2 regions of the Tepidibacillus infernus genome follow, and region 1 is predicted to be linked to the other one. Evidence: riboswitches for the same ligand, from Rfam matches in the RefSeq annotation. Region 1 holds a riboswitch; the other holds the start of a gene.
What was found. A riboswitch is a leader RNA that binds a small molecule or an ion and turns the genes downstream of it on or off. The one in region 1 is predicted to bind cyclic di-GMP.
Positions count from the first base shown of each region.

Region 1 (3,402 bases):
TCTCTTCACCCACAAATGTTTATTATTTAACTGGTTTTTACTCAAATCCTCATGAACGTTTTATGGGTTTATTTCTTATTTCTGGACAGGAGCCTATCTTAATTACACCTGAGTTAGATAAAGAGGAAGCAAAAAGAAAAACTTCATTAAACAACATATTTGGCTATGCAGATCATGAAGGACCAGACCAATTGATTAAAAAATATATACTGTTCAAACAAGACCAACCATTTGGACTTGAGGAAGGATATGTTTCGTTTAAAAAAGCTCTTTGGTTAAAGGAAATTCTCCAGTTTCAACAATCCGTTGATATTGAAAAAGGCTTAATGGGTCTAAGAATAACGAAAGATGAATTGGAATTAAATAGTTTAAAAGAAGCAGCTTATTGGGCTGATAAAGCAATAAAATTTGGAATCGAGGCGATTCAGGTAGGCAAAAGCGAATTAGAGATTATTGCAGAAATCGAATATCGTTTAAAAAAAGAAGGCATTGAAAAAATGTCATTTGATACGATGGTGTTAACTGGCGAAAAATCTGCCTTGCCTCATGGAAAGCCAGGCCAAGAAAGAATTAAGAATGGGGATTTTGTTTTATTTGATTTAGGAGTCGTTTTTAATGGATATTGTTCCGATATCTCTAGAACTGTTGCCGTTGGCCAAATTTCAGAAAAACAAAAAGAAATGTATCACATTGTCAAACAAGCCCAGCAATTGGCAATAGATGTGGTAAAACCTGATCTCGCTATTAAAGAAGTGGATTTAGCCGCTAGAAGAAAAATTACGGAGATGGGTTTTGGCCCTTATTTCGTACACCGGATTGGCCATGGGTTAGGTTTAGATATTCATGAACTCCCTTCGATGCATGAGAAGAATGAAGAATTGTTAAAGGAAGGAATGGTTTTTACCATCGAGCCAGGAATCTATGTGGCAGAACTAGGTGGAGTCAGGATTGAAGATGACATCTATGTCACAAAAGAAGAGCCCCTGGTACTAACCTCATTTACTAAAGAGCTTATTCAATTGTAGTGTTGTACAAAAATTACCAACAAAATCGATGAATGGATATCCCTCTTTCTACAAATATTAAGCATACACCAACAAGGAGGTGATATCAGATGGCAAAAGGACAAGAACGTTCTAGCAACTGGTTAGTAGTACCTCAAGCTGCACAAGCATTAGATCAAATGAAATTCGAAATTGCCCAAGAACTTGGTATCCAAATTCCTGCAGACGGATACATGGGCTATATCGCTTCTCGTGACAATGGTGCAATTGGTGGTAACATTACTCGTCGTTTAGTTCAAATGGCAGAACAACAACTTTCAGGCCAAACAGGAATGACTCGCTAATTCACTTACAACTAAATCATTGGTATAGTTAAAGACAGTGGAGTCATCCACTGTCTTTCCTTGAAAGATAATAAAGTATAACTTTCTTCTACTTGTCATTTAGGGGTTTGTATATTCCATAAGCTGCGACATAGCGTGACTAGCAGCTTTATGTGTAGCACGACTTGTACACTTTGTGTGCCTTCAGAAGTGCCCTTCTCTCCTTAATCTTTATTCATAGAAGGGTACGGATGACGGAGCGCGATGGAATATACAAACCTTTTCTTATTATGCTAATGTTGGATTAATACTCTATATAACCATGGTCCTACTTATTAGGAAAATAATAGTAAAAAGGTCATGAAAATGTGTAAAAATATTGTGCGAAAGGTAACAATGTTTTACTATATATAACAAAAAGATGGAAAATTTTGATAAGGGCAAATTCGTCGAAAGGCGGAGACGCAAAGCCACAGGTCTAAAGAAGGTATTTCCTACCATGACGGCTGGGTTGCCGTACATTTTCAACAAGAAATATAAGATCATATATAATGTATAGCCCCCTTTCGTCTTAAAAAGATCGGAAGGTCTTTTTATTGCCTTTTTTAAAGAGGAGGAGAGGGAAGAATGAGAAAAAGACATAAAACTTTTTCTGCAATGACTTATTTTCTAATTATTACGTTAATTAGCGGATTAATTATGCCCGGTTTTTTATCAAAAGCCAGTGCATCTTCTTATGATGGTTATGATTGGTTAGAAGAATGGCTTCCCCAACCAGGAAAAAGAACAGATCAAAATCCCTTTATGCCTCAAAGTCAAGTCATGAACCAAACATTACAAAGCAATATTCAAAATCCTTTATCTCAACTGCCCAGTCTTCAAGGGCAATACAACCTTGAACAATCTCCTTTCAATCCTGTGATAGAAGATCCCGTACAGCTTCCAACTGGTAATTTAAAGATTGAAGAAGAAGACCTCTTTTTAAATATTTATGCAAATCCGTTGTCTATTCAAAGAACTTACAACTTAAAAGATAAAGATAAATTGTTCCCTTTTGGTTATGGCTGGAGATTTTCTTATGATTACTATATTCAAATGTTTGCTGATTTTAATATTTCCGAGTTCAAGCCTGATGGAAGTAACGTTAACTATACCTATCAAAAAAATGATCCAAACGGTTTAGTGGATAGTTACGACGGTGATCCGCTGATATATTATCCTCTTGATCAAGGAACATATTCCAGCACAAGTAGATCTGATTTAGAAAGAATTTCTAAAGATGAATACCAAATTACAAAACCTGATGGTTATATCTATACCTTCAAAGGTTATAAGGCTCCATGGCGAGAAAACGCAGATCCTATTCAGGGAAAATTAATTGCAATCAAGGATCGTAATGGCAATACACTTCAATTTAATTATGATCAACAAGGTCATTTAATCCAAATTAAATCATCAGACGGAAGAGCAGTTTCCTTAACTTATAACAACGATTTAGTTCAGAGTATAACTGATCCACTAGGTCAAGTCACTTTCTATGAATATGAAGGTAAACGTCTAAACAAAGTAAAAAAACCAGATGGCATTTCAATCCAATATACATATGATCAGGATAATCGATTATTAACTATAACATATCCAAAAACAGGGAAAGAAAGTTTTACTTATCAAAATGATCGGGTTGTTCGTTATGATCAAGAAGGAGACTTAGTTTATGAATATCAGTATCAAGATACTGCTAAAAAGGTCGTTCGTATTGATGCTTTAGGTAATCGTACAGCTTTTGTATTTAATGATAAAAAGCAAATCATTCAAAAAACGAATCCTTTGGGGGAGACTTATTCTTATACTTATGATGATCAGAATCGCTTAACAAAGATTGAGTCCTCTTTAGGAACAACAGATATGCAATACGATGAATTAGGGAGATTAGTCTATAAATCTGACGAATATGGTCGAAGTTTCTCCTATCAATACAACTCATTTGATCAGATTACTCATATTGTGGATGAAACTGGACGTGAATGGCTTAGAGAATATGATAATAAGGGGAATTTATTAGCAAATATCAATCC
Region 1 is NZ_JBLWFI010000001.1:1,288,387-1,291,788, reverse strand. Features, by position in the region: gene TEPIDINF_RS06550 (M24 family metallopeptidase) at 1-1,025, shown strand, start outside; gene TEPIDINF_RS06545 (alpha/beta-type small acid-soluble spore protein) at 1,115-1,348, shown strand; cyclic di-GMP riboswitch class I at 1,757-1,846, shown strand; gene TEPIDINF_RS06540 (RHS repeat-associated core domain-containing protein) at 1,955-3,402, shown strand, end outside.

Region 2 (3,402 bases), 1.3 Mb from region 1:
TATTTTTCGACATTGACATTGCAACTTGTTTCATGATACTATAATTTTTGTCATGAATTAGGTTCGGTAGCTCAGTCGGTAGAGCAGAGGACTGAAAATCCTCGTGTCGGCGGTTCGATTCCGTCCCGAACCACCACTTGTTTTGCCGGTGTAGCTCAATTGGTAGAGCAACTGACTTGTAATCAGTAGGTTGGGGGTTCAAGTCCTCTCGCCGGCACCATCTATATTGAGTGTGACTACGTTGAAGTGAATATAATTTTTTATATTTGGAGGGGTACCAAAGTGGCCAAATGGGGCGGACTGTAAATCCGTTGCGGAAGCTTCGTAGGTTCGAATCCTACCCCCTCCACCATCCTAAAGGGGTGTAGTTTAACGGTAGAACAGCGGTCTCCAAAACCGTTAGTGTGGGTTCGATTCCTGCCACCCCTGCCATTGTATTTGTGGCGGCCATGGCGAAGTGGTTAACGCACCGGATTGTGGCTCCGGCATCCGTGGGTTCGATTCCCACTGGTCGCCCCATTTAATGGGCTGTAGCCAAGCGGTAAGGCAACGGACTTTGACTCCGTCATTCGCAGGTTCGAATCCTGCCAGCCCAGCCATTTTTTATTATTGGATTGGCGGACGTGGCTCAGTGGTAGAGCATCGCCTTGCCAAGGCGAGGGTCGCGAGTTCGAATCTCGTCGTCCGCTCCATATTAATTCTGAGTAAGACAACGAGTTAACTTCATTGATTGAAGTAAATTGTTGTGTCTGTAGGGTGCTGCATTTTGGCGGCATAGCCAAGTGGTAAGGCAGAGGTCTGCAAAACCTTTACCACCGGTTCGAATCCGGTTGCCGCCTCCATAAATAATAAATTAAATATGCCGGGGTGGCGGAATTGGCAGACGCACAGGACTTAAAATCCTGCGGTAGGTGACTATCGTACCGGTTCAAGTCCGGTCCTCGGCACCACATTAATTTTCTAATACGACTTCAAATAATCATCCTTGTTGGATAAATATTGAATATATATTTGTGCCCTTAGCTCAGCTGGATAGAGTGTCTGACTACGAATCAGAAGGTCGGGAGTTCGAATCTCTCAGGGCACGCCATTGATACAATATGCCGGTGTGGCGGAATTGGCAGACGCGCGCGACTCAAAATCGCGTTCCCTAAAGGAGTGGGGGTTCGAGTCCCTTCACCGGCACCATATCAAAAAGGATTGTTGTACTCTTAGAGTGAGCCATACATAATTAATAAACTTCAAGCCAATGCTTTGGGTAATTCAGAGTATTGGCTTTTTTGTTTTAACGGGTATAGTATATATTTCAACGCCTCCACCGATTTGTAAATAATATACTCGAAAAAGGGAGACCGATTAAAAATTTTAGCGAGATTAGAAGGAATTTGGTAATAAATGTCGAATTGAAAGGAAAAAAGATAATGGCACACCTATTGAAAAATAGGGCCGCAAAGCTAAAGGGGCTAAGGTGTTTTACACTATGCCAGCCAGTTGCCGAAATTTGAAGAATGATCCTCTATTTCGGGGGATTTTTTTGTTTAAAATGTTTTTAAGTAAAGTAGGGGGGTTGTTAAGGTTGGAACATCCCATTATCGCTTATCCTTCAGAGAATAGAATTGAATGGAGTTATCGAAGAGAAGACAGTGTAATGATACTCCTAGAACTTATTGAGAAGAATTTACTTTTACTTCAGGGGAAACCTTTTGTTTTTTTAGTTGACATTCGCTTGATTCGATATATTTTACCTGATGATAAAAAGATCATTTTTCAATTGATTCATCAAATAAAAAGTCATGGATTGGTTGGGTTAGCTTACCTTGTAGATTTTCGCAACTATATACGAATGCAAACCTTAATTTCCTTAAACCAACTTCCATTTAAGGAGGTGGTTTTTAAACGCGAGGATGAGGCAAGAAAGTACTTAAATGATCTTATTACAGACAGTTTAAAAAAATGTATTTTATAATTTAAAAAAGCGGAGGTAAATCAAATGAACAAAACAGAGTTAGTTCAAAAAATTGCTAAGAACACAGGAATCAAAGTGAAAGATGTAGATGCAGTCTATAAGGAACTTGTTGAGGCAATTAGTGAATCATTATCAAAAGGTGAAAAAGTTCAACTTATTGGTTTTGGAACATTCGAAACCCGTAAGCGTAGTGCTCGCAAAGGAAGGAATCCTCAAACTGGCAAAACGATTCAAATAAAAGAAAGAAACGTGCCAGCTTTTAAACCAGGCAAAGCATTAAAAGAGCGTGTATAAAAATAGATAGGGGTTTTCCCCTATCTATTTTTTAAGGCAAAAAAAAGACCCTATTTTTCAAATGAAAAACAGGGCAATAACTCCCAACCAATTCATTGTTTAAATTGGTCTGTTCTTATTTTACAAATTAACAGCGATTTAATCAATGGTTAAATTATGTTTGCTATAGTAACTATAGGAAAGAAATTGGTGATTAAATGAAAACATTAAAGAGAAATAATTAAAATGAAGAAGTTATTAATTTTTTGTGAATTTTTTATTATGAAAAGGTTGCCCTAGGACAAAAGACATGGTATATTATATTTTGTCGTTACAAATGTAGAACTTTGTCGACTTAATCAAGTTACATAAGTATCGCTAGGACTAACGCGGTTTTTCGTTCCTTAAGGACGAAGGGTCGCGTTTTTTTTAAAAAGATAAAAAAATATAACTTTCTTTTCATTATTTTAATGGGGCCCCACAAAAGTACTCGGATTACGCTTCGAAGGTAGTCTTCACTTTTGTGGGCTAATTTACACATTTGGATTTTATCGTTTAAGAGGATTTTTGTAGAACTAAAGCGAAAAAAGAGGGAAACTTAAAAAATAAAGTTAGAAATATGACGTATATAGGAGGAAAAAATGAACATCGAAAAATACGAGGTTTATACAGATGGTGCATGTGCGAACAATCAAGCAGCTGGTGGCCAACCAGGAGGATGGGGAGCTGTTTTTTTGGATGGTAGACAGTTTTCTGGCGGAGAAATCTCTACAACAAATAACCGGATGGAATTAACTGCTGCCATTGAGGCGTTAAAAAATACCCCAAAAGGGAGTAAAGTCAAAATATACTCCGATTCAGCCTATCTAATCAATGCCTTTCAACAAAATTGGTTAAAATCTTGGATAAAAAAAGGCTGGATCACTTCACAAGGAAAACCTGTAGAAAACCAGGATCTATGGAAACGACTTTTACCATTGGTAGAAGAGAGGGTAGTTGAATGGGAAAAAGTAAAGGGACATTCAGGGAATAAGTGGAATGAAATGGCCGATCAGATTGCGGTTGCAGCTATTCCATCCTCCAAAAGTCCTAAATCTGAAAAAATAGATAAAAAGAAGACAATTACGCTTTCCTATCAAAATTACGAACTCTTGGTTGATACT
Region 2 is NZ_JBLWFI010000001.1:2,229-5,630, forward strand. Features, by position in the region: tRNA gene TEPIDINF_RS00035 (tRNA-Phe) at 61-136, shown strand; tRNA gene TEPIDINF_RS00040 (tRNA-Thr) at 145-220, shown strand; tRNA gene TEPIDINF_RS00045 (tRNA-Tyr) at 269-352, shown strand; tRNA gene TEPIDINF_RS00050 (tRNA-Trp) at 359-432, shown strand; tRNA gene TEPIDINF_RS00055 (tRNA-His) at 444-519, shown strand; tRNA gene TEPIDINF_RS00060 (tRNA-Gln) at 525-599, shown strand; tRNA gene TEPIDINF_RS00065 (tRNA-Gly) at 618-692, shown strand; tRNA gene TEPIDINF_RS00070 (tRNA-Cys) at 769-842, shown strand; tRNA gene TEPIDINF_RS00075 (tRNA-Leu) at 862-950, shown strand; tRNA gene TEPIDINF_RS00080 (tRNA-Arg) at 1,014-1,090, shown strand; tRNA gene TEPIDINF_RS00085 (tRNA-Leu) at 1,103-1,188, shown strand; cyclic di-GMP riboswitch class I at 1,414-1,499, shown strand; gene TEPIDINF_RS00090 (hypothetical protein) at 1,577-1,966, shown strand; gene TEPIDINF_RS00095 (HU family DNA-binding protein) at 1,991-2,260, shown strand; gene TEPIDINF_RS00100 (ribonuclease H family protein) at 2,881-3,402, shown strand, end outside.
Region 2: it holds a riboswitch for cyclic di-GMP, as region 1 does, so the genes downstream of both, TEPIDINF_RS00090 (hypothetical protein) here and TEPIDINF_RS06540 (RHS repeat-associated core domain-containing protein) in region 1, are expected to answer to the same signal.